Regions from separate parts of the Desulfitobacterium dehalogenans ATCC 51507 genome, predicted to be linked through region 2. Evidence: riboswitches for the same ligand, from Rfam matches in the RefSeq annotation. Region 2 holds a riboswitch; the other holds the start of a gene.
The links. Region 2 has a riboswitch for cyclic di-GMP ahead of DESDE_RS19365 (methyl-accepting chemotaxis protein). Riboswitches for the same ligand answer to the same signal wherever they lie in the genome.
Positions count from the first base shown of each region.

Region 1: another riboswitch for cyclic di-GMP. It lies ahead of DESDE_RS22730 (LPXTG cell wall anchor domain-containing protein); the one in region 2 lies ahead of DESDE_RS19365 (methyl-accepting chemotaxis protein).

Region 1 covers NC_018017.1:1,677,772-1,685,309, forward strand. The annotation lists gene DESDE_RS08165 (DUF4860 domain-containing protein) at 1-442, opposite strand, end outside; gene DESDE_RS08170 (hypothetical protein) at 458-796, opposite strand; gene DESDE_RS08175 (type II secretion system F family protein) at 808-1,836, opposite strand; gene DESDE_RS08180 (class D sortase) at 1,867-2,490, opposite strand; gene DESDE_RS08185 (AfsR/SARP family transcriptional regulator) at 2,722-3,963, shown strand; gene DESDE_RS08190 (hypothetical protein) at 3,950-4,387, shown strand; gene DESDE_RS08195 (hypothetical protein) at 4,521-4,736, shown strand; gene DESDE_RS08200 (transglutaminase-like domain-containing protein) at 4,750-5,550, shown strand; cyclic di-GMP riboswitch class II at 5,810-5,893, shown strand; gene DESDE_RS22730 (LPXTG cell wall anchor domain-containing protein) at 5,912-7,538, shown strand, end outside.
Region 2 covers NC_018017.1:4,041,537-4,049,074, reverse strand. The annotation lists gene DESDE_RS19375 (hypothetical protein) at 1-167, shown strand, start outside; gene DESDE_RS19370 (IS256 family transposase) at 672-1,862, opposite strand; gene DESDE_RS19365 (methyl-accepting chemotaxis protein) at 2,042-4,003, opposite strand; cyclic di-GMP riboswitch class I at 4,158-4,242, opposite strand; gene DESDE_RS19360 (hypothetical protein) at 4,636-4,821, opposite strand; gene DESDE_RS19355 (PH domain-containing protein) at 5,314-5,724, shown strand; gene DESDE_RS21880 (hypothetical protein) at 5,859-5,996, opposite strand; gene DESDE_RS19350 (DUF2935 domain-containing protein) at 6,128-7,099, shown strand; gene DESDE_RS19345 (FAD-dependent oxidoreductase) at 7,251-7,538, shown strand, end outside.

The sequences.
Region 1 (7,538 bases), 2.0 Mb from region 2:
GGTCTTTGGTTTTGATATCCAGCAGATTGCCCTTCAAATCAAATTCAAGTCCGTAGCTGGGAATGATCGCAAGTCCTTCTTCAAGCAGAAATGGCGTACCCTTTTCAATATATACCTCATAAAGAGAACCTTGATATTCATAGATCCAGGTTTGGCAGATCTCTCCACCTTCTGGTTGCTCCAGCACGAGAGCATCGACTCCTTCCTTCTCGACGATCCGGATCGAATCGATAACATCACTTTGCCGTACCTTTGTGCCGATATAGGAAAGGGGCGTTCGGAATTCAAAGTTGGAATCCATATTCTCCTTGATCCCCTTGTAAACATTTGCTCCGAGAATAACCGCCATCAAAGATCCAAAAGCGAAAACGCAGAGGAGCGCCAGAATAAAAATAAAATCCAGAGATCTATTATGTATGCTCCATTTGAATTTGTAGTCCATATTCTACCTCTCCTGTCACATCGAGGAATCGATTACGGTAATATCGGGCAGGATGTTTCCTGCAAAGACTTCGTAGTGAACGATAAATCGCTCATGGTCATAGATGACCCCGTAGTTGTCTTCTAAATAGTTTATATTCGGAGGATACATTCCTTCAATGGCATAACACTGGACCGTTGCCCTCAAAACGGCATTCTGTAGAATCAATCGGCTCTCCTCATCGGATGCTGCAGAGGCGTTGCCGATCCCTGCGTACAGGAAAAGCAAGAGGCAGAGAAAAATCAGAACGGGCAATATTAAGCTCTTCCAAAAACTGTCGCCATTTTTATCAAATGTTCTCATTCTACTATTCATCACAATTACTCCTATCCAATGGTGGAAAGCACACCGAGAAGAGGGAACATTACCGATACCAGAATCGAACCGATGAGCACTGAAATGATAATGATCGAAACGGGCTCGATCATAGCGACCTTTCTCATCAAAGCAGTCTGATATTCCTCTTCATAGATCCCGGCTATGTACTCCATTGCAGAATCCACCGAACCGGCTTGATATCCCATGGAAAGCAGTCCGGTCATCGCATTGGATAAGAGATCGGATTTTTGAAGCGCTTCGATGAAAGGCAGCGCACCCTCGGCCATCAGTGCCCTGGCGCCCTCTACCTTTTTCCCTACGGTTCGGTCTGAAATTGCCTGGGAAGAAAGCCGCATGGCAAGCTCCAGATCAAGACCGCTGGACAGCATGAGGGCCATGGAAGAGGTGAAGGTTGCCACAGCAAATTTTTCCGATGTTTTTTTACCCATCAGAAAACCTGTGAAGGCAGTTCTGCCTGATTCCGTCCTCGTTATGAAAAGTCCTGCGGCTACAAGCAGTAGAAACAGCAAAACAAGCACCAGCGAATACTGATTGAAGAGAGAGCCGATTTTCATGATATGGGAGGCCCAAGGGGACATCTGTGTTCCCAGGCTTTTAAAAACTTGTTCAAAGACCGGAAGGACTTTGGCGGCCAGAAAAATTAGAACGATTAACATCATTAAAATCAAAACAAAGGGATACACGACTGCACTTCTGATGTGATCTCTCATCGACTGCTGACGGTTGTAGTAGGCGGACAAAGCAGTCAATACCGTGTCCAGTTTGCCTGAGCTTGTACCTATTTCCACCATATGGATCATATATTCGGGAAAGACAGGAGAGGATCTCAAAGCTACATCCAGCATGTCACCCTTCGCAAGCTGCGTTGAGACATCCTGAAAGATAGCTTTTTTTTGTACGTTTGACGTATCATCGGCAATCATCTGCATGCCGGCATGCAGCATGATCCCGGAGCGAATCATCATGGAAATCTGCTCGCAAAAAACGGCAAGATCCCTGAATGAAAGTTGCTTCATAGCATTACCTCCATTGTCGATAGGAAAATCTTAAGAGATAAGTTTCGCATGTATGATCAGCCTGTGCGTGTCGGATCCCTTGGGAGCGCAAGTGATCAAGGTAAGAATGGCAGCATCGTCTGTTTGTGCCAATACCGAGGTGTCGTCAGGAAGTACGGTGAGTATTTCATAGGCTTCATAGATGTATTCGGTCTTATTGTACTCGACGGTGATTCGGTCGCCGATTGCCACCTCTCCCAATCTGCTGAAAAGGGAGCCGAAGGTATGGTTCCTGTGACCGGCAATGGCGGAATTTCCGATTTCACCGGGCATCGGCGTTGCAGTAAGATGTCCGGCACCCCAATTAAGGTCCTTGGAAGTAGTGCCCTCCACCAGAAGAAGGTTGATCGATGCACTTTGGATTTTGATGCGTCCGATGACTGTGGGATTATAAGCCGGGACCGCCAGCTTCGCAGGTTCTTCGGATAGGGAGGAATCGGAGGGAACAGAAGTAAAGGCAGTATCCAAATCCTCTATTGAGCTTCTCATTTCCTGAGTGTTCAAATATTCATCGTAAAGTTTGTCCTGCTGATAGCCTGTATACAGAGAACCGGCGATCGGTATGAGAATGATGATGATTCCTGTTATGATGAGCCAGGTCGAAACTTTTTTCATACAGATCATTCCTGTCAGAGTTTCATTTCGTTATTATAGCATTATAAGGAATTAAGAGAGTATATTCTATTGAATCGGGATACCTTTGCAAATTATATCATATTTTTACCAGGAAATATTGATCTTTAGAAAAAAGTAGTAGATAATAATAGTTATAAATCTGTTGACCCATTATAATTCATTATATTGACTCGCAATATTTTTTGAAATTATTGAAGGAGAGGCAATTTGATGGAAAAGACCGGAGGCAAAGTGAATAAGAGGATTCTTGAGATCCGGATGCTCGGTGATTTTTCATTTTGCAGCAACGACCGGATGCTATCCGGAGATAAGGTCAGGGGAAAGCAGATCTGGAGTCTTCTTGAATATATTATGGTGAACCGCCATAATGAAATTTCAATGGACGGACTGATCCAGGCCCTGTGGAGGGATGATGAAATTGAGGATCCCGCCAATGCGCTAAAGAACCTCGCTTACAGGCTGAGAGTAACGCTGAAGAATTCACTCGATCTGGAAGACGAGGTTATCCTTTACAAGCACGGCGCTTACGTATGGAATAAGAATGTTCCGTGCATTGTCGATGTGGATGAGTTGGAAGCGGTCTATAAGGAAACCCAGCAGAAAAGTCTGAGCAAAGATGAACTTCTCACCAGATATCGAAAAATGATCAATATTTATAAAGGGAATTTTATGCCTCAGTCCTCATTCAAGGAGTGGATCGTTCCCTTTAACGTGTATTATCAGCGCATCTATATGGAATCCGTGGCCGCCTGCTGTGAAATCCTGCTGGAAAGAGAAGATTTCAGATCAGTGGAAGAAATCTGCCACAGAGCGATTGTCATCGATCCATTTGTAGAAACGAACCATGCTAATTTGCTCAAAGCCTTGATCGGATTGAAGAATCACGACAAGGCCGTCGATCATTACAATTATGTGAATAAATTGTTTTATGACGAACTGGGAGTCAGGCCTTCCGATCTGGTAACCAAGCTCTATCACGACGCGACCAATAAAAATACGGCCCTGAACCAGGATATCGCCTTGATCAAGGATAACCTGAAAGAAGTGGCTAAGATCCTTGGCGCTGTTTACTGTAATTATGAACAATTTAAAATGATTTATCAGCTTGAGGCCAGAGCGGCGCTCCGGTCGGGAAAATCTATTTTTATCGCACTGCTCACCGTTACGGGTAAAAACAAGAAGGAGCTTCCGAGAGAGAGTCTGGACGTGACCTTCGATAAGATAAAAAATGCCATCGTTTCCTCCCTGCGCAAGGATGACGTCGTTACAAGATACGGGAGGACGCAGTTTCTTCTCTTGCTTTCCAACCTTACATATGAAGACGCCAACACGGTATTGAACAGACTTGTGTGGAAGATCAACGAAAGCGGCTTCCATAACAGCATTGAAGTTTTTGGGCAATTTCAGTCACTCGATCCGATCGAATTGGAGGAGAGAGATGTTTCAATTTGAGAAGAGTACTATTTCGAGCAACATCGCGAAATTTAAGGTGATGATTGAGACAACGGAGAATCATGATGTTGCGGGGACTCTTTATAACGATTCCTACGCCATCGCCATCGATTTTCAGGGCATAAGACAAATGTTAAGCATTCTGGACGACTTTTTTGATTACGTCAATTTTCCCCAGGCGACACATGAGAAGAGAAGCTTCAGCGAGTCGCCGTCCAGGAAGGAGAAGCATCCGCCCCGCGGACTCAGAGAAGTTTCTCCGGAAGAGATGAAAGACAAGCAGCCAGCCTTTCTTCTTCACGTCCAGTTCCGTCAGAACTCGACCTGGCAGGGTACACTATCATGGCTTCCGGAACAGAAAACCAAGCGGTTCCGCAGTGAATTGGAAATGATAGGCATGATTGCGGAAACCTTAAAGAAATAATCTGCAAAAATAAATATTGTATCTTTTATGATTGAATTGTGACTGGGGCATCCCATAATTAAGACGATCGATGAAAAAATATGTTTTTTTTGACCAAGCAGTTAGGTATATAATAGATTAAGGAGGGCTTCTTATGAGTGAGTCGACAAAAAAGAACGATTGTAAGGCTACGTTTACGATACAAATACAATTTCAGCAGAATGCTACCTGGCAGGGCAGCATTGCATGGGCGGAAGGCGGTAAGTGCCAAAACTTCAGAAGCGAATTGGAAATGCTGAAATTAATGATGGAAGCAGTGGCCGGCAACAAATCTGATGACGCGGAAGATACTTTGGATACATGGAAATAAGGAGGCGGAACGCATGAAAAGAAGATTACTGCTTTGCATAGCTGCATTTGTTATATGGATTATGGCCGGGGCTTCCGAAGTATTTGCAGCCGATTATTTCAATACGAGCGACATTGGCAAAGGAGTGATCCGTATAACCTATGACGGGGGCGGTAAAACGAAGGTAATGATTCAAAAAGAGGACGAGAAGTATACCTACGATATCAACAGCTCCGGAAAGACAGAAAGTTATCCGCTGCAGTTGGGCGACGGAACGTATAAGATCAGTCTTCTTGCCAATACCTCCGGAAACTCCTACAAGCTGATTGCATCCAAGAGCGTCGATGTGAAGATAACCAATCCCAATTCCGTGTACCTGACCTCGATTCAGACTATCAACTGGAATGTGGACTCCAAGGCCGTCGCGAAAGCGGCGGAACTCACCAAGGATATCGACGATCTGGGAAAGAAGGCTACTGTATTATGGGATTACATGGTTAAGAACAACTCCTATGATTACAACAAGCTTGCTACGCTGTCCACCGATTATCTTCCGGTAATTGATCAGACCCTTGCCGAGAAAAAGGGGATATGTTACGATTTTTCTTCATTATATGCGGCAATGCTGAGAAGTCAGGGAAAGCCTGCAAAATTAGTTAAGGGATATGCTCCGAAAAATGCCGCCGGCTATCATGCGTGGAATGAGGTATACGACGAGAGCAAGGGCCAATGGATCGTAATCGACACGACCTATGATCTTCAGGTAATCGCAAAGAATCCTAAGATTACAATGGTAAAGAACGCTAAGGATTTTAACAAAGTGTATGAATATTGAAGACAATCCAACTGCCACATGTTTCATTCTCCCGAGTCAAACAGGGATGTGAAACATGTGGTTTTTTTATTTGCAGCAAATAAGAAAGACCAGATCCGGCATCTGAATACATGCTGGTAATGGTTCATAGATGAAACTCAAAAAAGAGAATAGTTGATTTTCAAAATTATGACTGCTATGTGACTGACGAAACAGATAATGATAGCAAGAGTTTTAATTATAGCATTTTTCTGACGAGGAATCATTTTAGGCTTTTAGATTCTTAAAGGGATGCTTTGAAACGTGTTTCTTATATGGGCACTTGAAACACGCGGAGCAAATAGTGCAACCCACCTTTACATTGCAAGCTAATGTAGAGAGGATGAAGGTTTTGTCGAGAAGATTATCAAATGATTTAACTAGAAAGCAGGCAAACTGGGAACGGAACCAGAGGAAAAAAAGAAAATTGTTGCTTAGACTTACAGCATCAACTGCGGCATTTACGATAGCAACATTTGGACCGATCGCACAAACTCCGATGGCCTTTGCTAATACCAATGTTCAACAGGAACAGCCTGGTGATGACTCTGGTCAATTGGAGAATGGTTTGTTGATCGTTGATGGGGTTGTATACGATATAAATACAGATACCGACGCTGACGCGGATACTAACGTAGATGCTGATGCTGACGCTGGCTCAGATACTGACGCTGATGCTGATGATTCAGTTTATCAAGATGTTAATTCTGATGATGATTTATCAAATGTCGGCATAAGGTCAGCCTCAAATAATGATGTATCTGCTTCAAGTGTGGGTAGTTATACAATAACCTCGAATACCTCTCTCTCCCAATCTGGTGGAGAGACAGTCGGCAATGGATGGGGTAATGTTAAAGTTGATTTTGAGGGCGACCACACATCGAATGGTAATGGTGCTTCTTCCGAAATGTACAGAGGCAGCGATGACGCAGAGAACTCTTGGTCATTAAAAATTATTGTTGATTCAAATAAGGATTGGAAGATTGTTGCCGAAGGAAATATTCCTGAGGGATCGTTTGACATTTATGTACAAGAAGGTAACGGAAAAAATACAGTAATAAATAAATATACAATTACCGTTTCGAATTCAGTGAATGGCGAAATACGAGAAATAACGCTTGGTTCTGGAACAGGAAAAGACTCTGTTAATGAAGTAAGATGGGCTGGTGGGTCTGGGTTTACTCCGAATGACGATGGCGACTCCGATAGTGATTCGGACTCCGACAGCGATTCGGATTCTGACAGCGACGCTGATGCCGATGCTGACGCCGATGCCGATGCCGACGCTGATGCCGATGCCGACGCTGATGCCGATGCCGACGCTGATGCCGATGCCGACGCTGATGCCGATGCCGACGCTGATGCCGATGCCGACGCTGATGCCGATGCCGACGCTGATGCCGATGCCGACGCTGATGCCGATGCCGACGCTGATGCCGATGCCGACGCTGATGCCGATGCCGACGCTGATGCCGATGCCGACGCTGATGCCGATGCCGACGCTGATGCCGATGCCGACGCTGATGCCGATGCCGATGCCGATGCCGACGCTGATGCCGATGCCGATGCCGATGCCGACGCTGATGCCGATGCCGACGCTGATGCCGATGCCGACGCTGATGCCGATGCCGACGCTGATGCCGATGCCGACGCTGATGCCGATGCCGACGCTGATGCCGATGCCGACGCCGATGCCGACGCCGACGCCGACGCTGATGCCGACGCTGATGCCGATGCCGACGCTGATGCCGACGCCGATGCCGACGCTGACGCTGATGCCGATGCCGACGCTGACGCCGACATAGAGATTTTGGATGAAGAAATACCGGCGGGTCCAGTAGAGGTTTTGGGTGAAGAAGTAACGGTGGGTCCAATAGAGATTTTGGATGAAGAAATACCGGCGGGTCCAGTAGAGGTTTTGGATGAAGAAGTAACGGTGGGTCCAATAGAGATTTTAGATGAAGAAATAC
Region 2 (7,538 bases):
AAGTATTAGACGTTATAAAATTGATTGTAAAGCTGATTGTCTCGATTTTTTTCTGCGTGGACTCATTCTGGATACAAAATGTTGAAAAGGCTTACTTCGATGCAACACTTGAAGCGTTTTCCACGGCTGAACGTCAAGAAATTTTACAAGAGCTCAGAGTAGCCTAAGTTGTGATTCATTTAGTTGATAAAGGGATTTGTTAACAACTCCTGGTCAAGTAATGAATAAATAAGGGGGAAAGAGTACAACCGATTCCTACATGATTTACAATGTATATCTAGGAAAGGATGTAGGAAAATTTATGGTTCATTTATGTGCTTAAACGAAAATATATGCTTCTGCAATGGCATTTTTGCTCAAACGGAAATGAACATAAAGCGACATTTAAGGAAAACATATGCTTCTTCATATGGAAAGTAAATGAGTGTTGCCACATAATGAGAACAAAAGCCTTGAGGCACGGGTGTGAATCTATTTCAGTGTAAATGGAATAATCATCCAGACGATTGACAATACTATGGTTGCGGTATAAATCGGGCAACGCTGAGGAGCGACCCAACGCCTATCGCGGCTTATACGATGAACGGTGGAGTGTCTTCCGCCGTTTTTTGTTCATCGGTAAGCTCTAAGCGGATAAACCTCGGGAGTTTGAGGGCAGAGCCCTCAACACCTTACGCTGTAATCCTGTCTGCAAAGAAGATCATCATCTGGCTGTACGCCATGGGCCAGTCTCTTGAAGGCTGCGTCCATTTTTTCGTGATTTCCTTCGTCGAAAGAAAGACCACTTTCCGGATGGAATCATCCGTAGGGAAAATGGATTTGGTCTTCGTAAATTTCCTCACCATTCTATGATACCCCTCCACGGCGTTGGTCGTATAAATCAAATGCCGAATTTGTTCGGGATAGCTGAAAAATGTGGTGAGGTCTGCCCAATTGGCATCCCATGACCTCAGGATCGATGGATATTTTCTATCCCATTTTTCCCTGAATTCCTCCTTGGCATACTCCGCATCATCAAGGTTGACCGCACCGTAGATTTTCTTCAGGTCAGCGCAGATGCTCTTTCTGTCCTTGTACTGTACGAATTTTGTTGAATTCCGTATCTGATGGACGATGCATAATTGTTGTTTCGTCTTGGGAAACACCGCGTTGATAGCTTCACCAAGTCCTTTCAAGTTGTCATGACAGGCGATGAAAATATCCTGTACGCCACGCTTTTTAAGGTCGGAGCAAATCGAGGCGTAAAAACTTGCACTCTCGTTTTCGCTGATCCAGATGCCCAGAATATCTTTCTGTCCGTTCATATCGATGCCCAGCACCGAGTAGACGCATTTGTTGATGATTTGGCTGTCCTTGCGGCTTTTGAATACGATCCCATCAAAGTAAATAATGGGGTAGAGCGACTCCAGTGGCTGGTTTTGCCACTCGTTGACTTCGGGAAGAATTTTATCGGTGATTTTGGAAATCAGTGTCTGGGGGATCTCTGCTCCGTAAATCTCCCGCAGATTATCTTCAATATCGCGCTGACTCATTCCCTTGGAATACATAGCCAGGATTTTCTGTTCAATTTCATCGGTTCGGGTTTGCCGTTTTTCCAGAATTCTCGGCTCAAATTCGCCGTTTCGGTCGCGAGGTACGGCAATTTCACTTTCGCCGTAATCGCTGATGATCGTCTTACGGTTATAGCCGTTGCGACTGTTGCCAGAGTTGTTTCCCTCAATGCTGTTTTTTTCATAGCCCAGATGGTCTTCCATCTCGGCTTCCAGCATCTGCTCGATGGTTCCGGCGAACAGTCTTTTTAGTTTCGACTGAATATCCCCTGTGCTTTGGCAGTCTTGCATCAGTAGGCTGATCAGTTCCATTTCCTTGTCAGTAAGAATGTTTTTCGATTGTTTCATTTCATAACCTCCACTTTTGTTGTATGTGGAGATTATTGCCATTTACACAGGTGTTTAGTCAGTCTCTGAGGCACATAAATTCTGTGCGCTCAAGGCTTTTTTGTTATTAGGCTCTGTTTTCTATAACGACCACAATGCAAAGATTATTCAATTTTAAGCTTCGCAACTTGAGTGAGGAGTTCGTGAGCCACATTTTCTAATTGCCCGGAGGAATGAGCAATCGTTTCGATTGAAGCTAATTGTTCTTCTGAAGAAGCTGAGATTTCCTGCATACCAGCCGAGGCTTGTTCAACCACTGCGGAAATATTCGTGGCTTGGTCAGCAACTTCTTTCGTCTGATTATTGATTTCCTCTAAGGCTATGGAAATTTCATAGGAGTTTTGCGCAAGCTCAGTAATTGAAGCAAAAATCTTCGCAAAGCTTTCTTTAGTATCTTCTGCCGAAGATTCCATAACAACAACGCTTTCTTTAGCCTGATTCATATTATTAACGGCTTCCGTCACCTTACCATTAATGCCATTGACAATATCTTCAATTTTCTTGGTGGAACTGCCGGATTGTTCAGCGAGTTTGCGAATTTCTTCGGCTACGACGGCAAATCCTCGTCCTGCATCACCAGCACGGGCTGCTTCAATCGAAGCATTTAATGCAAGCAGATTGGTTTGTTCGGCGATACTGTTGATTGCACTGATCATGTTGCGAATCTCATCGGCCATTGTGGCCAGTTGAAGGATCGATTGACCAACAGCATTCGAATACTTGTTGTTTTCTTCTATTTTTTGACTTTGGCGTTCAAGAGCCTCTTGACCGGCTTTAGCAAGCTCTAATGATTCTTTGGCCTTGACTGTACCAACATCTGTTTTTTGCGTAGCTTCGCTGACGATATTATTAACCGTATTAATCGCATCTGTTGAACCTTGAATCATTAAAGCCTGATTGCTATTGCCTTGAGCCATTTCGTTTATAGTTGTAACGACTTGGGTTAAGCTCTGAGTGGTTTCCTCAGTTGTTGACGATAATTGCAAGGAATGAGATGCTAGCGTCGAGGCAACCTCTTGAATGTTGACTACAAGTCCCCTTAAGTTTTGAGTCATTGTCTTAAGACTATCATAAAGTTGGCCGATTTCATCTTTTGACTTAATTTTAATTTCAAAGTCTGTCAAATCTCCGCTCGCAATTGTTTCGATAACGGAGGATAACTGGACGAGTGGCTCGGTAAATCGTTTTGAAAAGATAAGGCCCAATAAGCCGACAACAATGCTCACAGCTAAGAGCAAGCCGATTGAGGTATACAGGAGTCTATTAGCGGAAGCCATCGCCACCGAAACAGGGGTTTCCACAGCGATTAACCAGCCCGTCAGTTCGTTCAAAGTATGGCTGGCAATAACCTCTTCACCTTGAATATTGGTCGTTTGTATAGTCATATCCTGTCCGGTAAAACCTGTTTGCACAAATTCTAAAGAGCTAAAATCTTCTTGGTTTTGAACATATTCGATAAGGGGATGGGCCAATACGGTCCCTTGTCTGGAAATCACATAGATGCTTGAACCACCTTCTGAAAGCTCTGTGACAAAGTCACTGAGCTGAGCGAGTTGAATGTTCGCTTGAAGAACCCCGACAATGTTATTATTCATATCACGAACAGGTGTAGAGATCACGACAATCAATTCACCGGTAGCCTTTGCGACGAGAATATCGGATACATACTCTTCTGTACCGTTCATGGCTTGCTTAAAAAAATCTCGCTCATTGATTTTGGTTAAGGCATCATCATTACTTTTAACGACTTGTTGTCCTTCGGTATCGTCGAGAGCAATAATAAGTTCGGGATTGACTTTAACGGCATCCAGCAGAATATTTTTCGCATTAGGTAAATCGAAATTGCGAATGGCCGGTTGATTGGCAACCATATGTAAGGTATTGAAATTTTTATCCAACATCCCGTTTATTTCAGCTTTGGCAATTGCTATTTTGTCCTGGCTTAGCTGATAGGAACTCTGTTGGGAGCTTGAGATAAAAGAGGGTATGGATACGGCAGAAAAGATTAACAGTGGAATTAAGCTAGTAGCTAAGAGCATTGAGAATAAGCGTGCCTTGAGTTTCAAAATAGTTCCTCCTCACATAATAAAATTTGTTCCTACTAGAAGAGCTTGACCATTTACTTTATGGTCTTGACCATATTACCGAAGACTTATTCTAAATTAGGACTGAAAAAACAATAAAAAAAGCCGCATTCATTTAGCGACAGTAAAAGAAGACTTCGGCAGCTTGGCAACCATCAGCATGATCTGGAAGGCCCATAGCTTTGCGTCCTCAGCTTTCGCTAAGTTTGCCTTTGTCGCAATATAAGGAAGTATATCTAAGTATAATGGTATGTGGTATGTGGTATGTGGTATTACCTAATCAATTCTACTATAAATTATTACAATTTGAAAGGTAATTCGTAAATAAATCTATCTTCTCAAATAAACCCTGTAGGTTATCTCTACGTCAAAACTGTTAATATCCTTAGATGGTTTAATAATTCGATCAACATACTCTTGAAGGACTTTTTTCTTTTCCTCTTCATTGGCGGAAAAGAGGAAGTCCTTTTGCTTATTTATCCATGCTGTCTACCTTAATCCTAAACGTATTACTGTTCCTTCTTTTCCATTTAAAGTGGCTAGGTAAAATATTAACTAGCCGCTTATGACAACAAAAAGGCCAGGGTAATTCGCCTGGCCTTCCTTTGATTGTTTTAGAAAATTACACCAAGAGCAATCAGGATAAGAATTGCGATAAAGATAATTCCTACGCCAACGCCAACGCCAACACCTGTAACTGGGGGGACAGGGAAGACAGTGGGACGGCTGGTTACAATTGGTCCAATGTGTGGTGGAGCACCGACCGGTGAAATATGAGGAAAATGACTAAACCCGCCCATTAATATTCCTCCTTCCTTAAAATTTTGCACTTAGACTAGAACACGATTCCCATTGCGATAAGCAAAAGAATGATTACAACTACGATTGCAATACCTTCGAATCTCTCTTCACGACGTTCAACTCCGTCAAAACCAAGTGCCATTTGAATTCCTCCTTTACTCGAAGATACTACAGTTTATGCTTTGTCTATAAGACTTGCCACAATATGGGAATTTGCGCAAGGCGGTGATGCAGTTGTGCAGATGTAGGTTATATAAGCCTAAAGAGGCAAACGCAAAGGAGAATTGCGTTAACGGCCACTGATGAAATTAAAGGAATACCTTCCTTTTTGTCAAATATTATTAAATTATAATCGGTATATTTTATAGTTTCTAATTTTATTATAGGCTAATAGTCTCTGTTTTTATTAAGGTTAGAAGGGGAGAAGGTATGGTATACATGACACTATTGAAGCTACTATTAAAAATGCTGGTTGGGGAAGAAAGAAAGCAATGCAGGAGCAAATTGACTTAATAGAAAGATCACTTTTAAAAGGGGAAAAACTATTGGCAGTTGGGGCCTCTTTTCCGGATCCGACTGAGCAAGTTTATGTAACGGATAAAAGAATCATCGTCCAAAAGATAAAAGGCTTTAACAGCACCAAAAAGGAAATCCCTCTATCGGCAATCGGTTCAGTAAACAAAAAGTTCACGCTTTTTCACGGCGGCACACTACAGATCGTGGCATCTAACGATTCTGCAACAGTGGAGAAAATACCGTTGGATGTGCTACAGGAAGTTAAGCGTATTATTGATGAATTGCTAAATCAGCCCGTACAAGATGATTCAGTGTTGCAACAGGCACCATTACCAGAGCAAATCACTGTAAATTGTCCCGGATGTGGGGCTACAAATATTAAGTAAGTAGGTAAAACTATTTTTTGCGAATATTGTGATAGGACCTTATAAATAACTTTTTGGAGAAGTTGAGACATGAGAAACTTACTGTGGCATTACCCTCAAAAATATAACATAAACAAAAACGATGACCTCCAGTTTTAGTTTGCATCACTTCCACCGCCTGATGACGTTACTACAGGTTCCCAGCCAAGTTTACGCATGGCAGCCTGGGCAATTGATATTGCTTGGAGCTCGGACAGATTGTGGCTTCTGGCTTCCCCATGAATTTCTACCATCTCCGGTACAATATTGGTTGCAAGACCTCCTACGGCTATACAAGGGAAAAGATAGCATTTTTGCTGAATTTGCGAATATGCTTTGACAGATAAGTGTCATTAGCTGTATACACTTTAGAAGGGGTGTGCCTATGAGTACTGTATCGATGGCTGAATACTATATTCGAGAGTCACTTGAACTCAATCTTTTTTGGACAAGGATTATAAAAGAGCACTTTATCTTCATGCAAGCCAATTTAATGTGCAAAGATGTTGCTTATATCCAACAGGCCGAAGAATTTAAATGTCTGTTTGAAGGCTTTTTACATCAAACAATTCGTTTGTCCAATGGAGTTATCAGTCCTGAGGTGTTATTATCCGGGGAATTGTTGACAGGTAAGACATTGTTGGCTGAACAAAAAACAGTAGAGTTAACCGGGATTAGGATTGGAATACCGATCACTGTTGAAGAGTCGAATTTAACTCCAGGGCCCTTGTCCACGCCAGTATTAAGTCCCGAACGCGTTGCCAATATTTCCGCTTTAAACGAACAAATTTTGACCTGTGCCAGTTCTGTTGCTGAATTTATGGAGAAAGTGTATCAGGATGTTATCCATTGTCGGTTATATACCACCAAGTTACCGTCCATTTATGCCCATCAACGCCGTGAAACCCTCAACTATATTACACTTTTACGACGGTTACAGAATCGTCAAGTGCTCGATCCTTATTCCAGTGTGGCCGAAGCAGAAAAGTTTTGGAACTACAATATGATGGTACATGCTGAAGCGATGAGGCAACTCCTGGATTTTTCCGAACAGGCAATGATCAAAAAAGCAAATGATTTCGCCCTGTACTTTCACCAATTGGTTAGCAAATTTCCCGATGATGCAAAACCACCAATCAACCTGGGACAAATGACGAGTGAAAGTCGGCGTGCTACAGTTGCCATCCGTGATTTCAAAGCGGCAAGTACAGAGATGCTGCTTGCGTGCCAACTTAAGGGGGCTATGACCGCTTTGCTTACGGACCATCTTTTGCGGGAAGCAAATTATTACCTTCGCATAATAAACAGAGGAGTACCGGAGTTTAAGGGCGGAAAAGGGTGGGCTTCTTATACTTAAAATAAAAAAATTGTATAGCAAAAAAATAGGGGTTAGGCACAGGGCCTTACCCCTTAATAATTATCTACTCTTTAGTTTATACGGATATTTCACTGTAAGAGAGTGCAAAATAAACTTTAAGACTATGACAAGGCTATATGGAGGGATCATCATGAGCGAAAGGACAAAAGAGTATTTTACAAAACCACCTCAACCCTATTGGATGGCCTCAACAGCCAATACTGATTATTCCACCTTGGATAAGGATATGAAGGTTGACGTGGCAATTGTCGGAGGCGGTATTACTGGTATATTATGCGCCTATTGGCTGAGTAAAGAGGGAGTAAAAACAGTAGTACTTGAGGCGGATCACATTTTACAAGGTACCACTGGGCATACCACTGCAAAAATAACCTCACAACATGAATTGATCTATCAAAAGGTACAAAAACAAATAAGC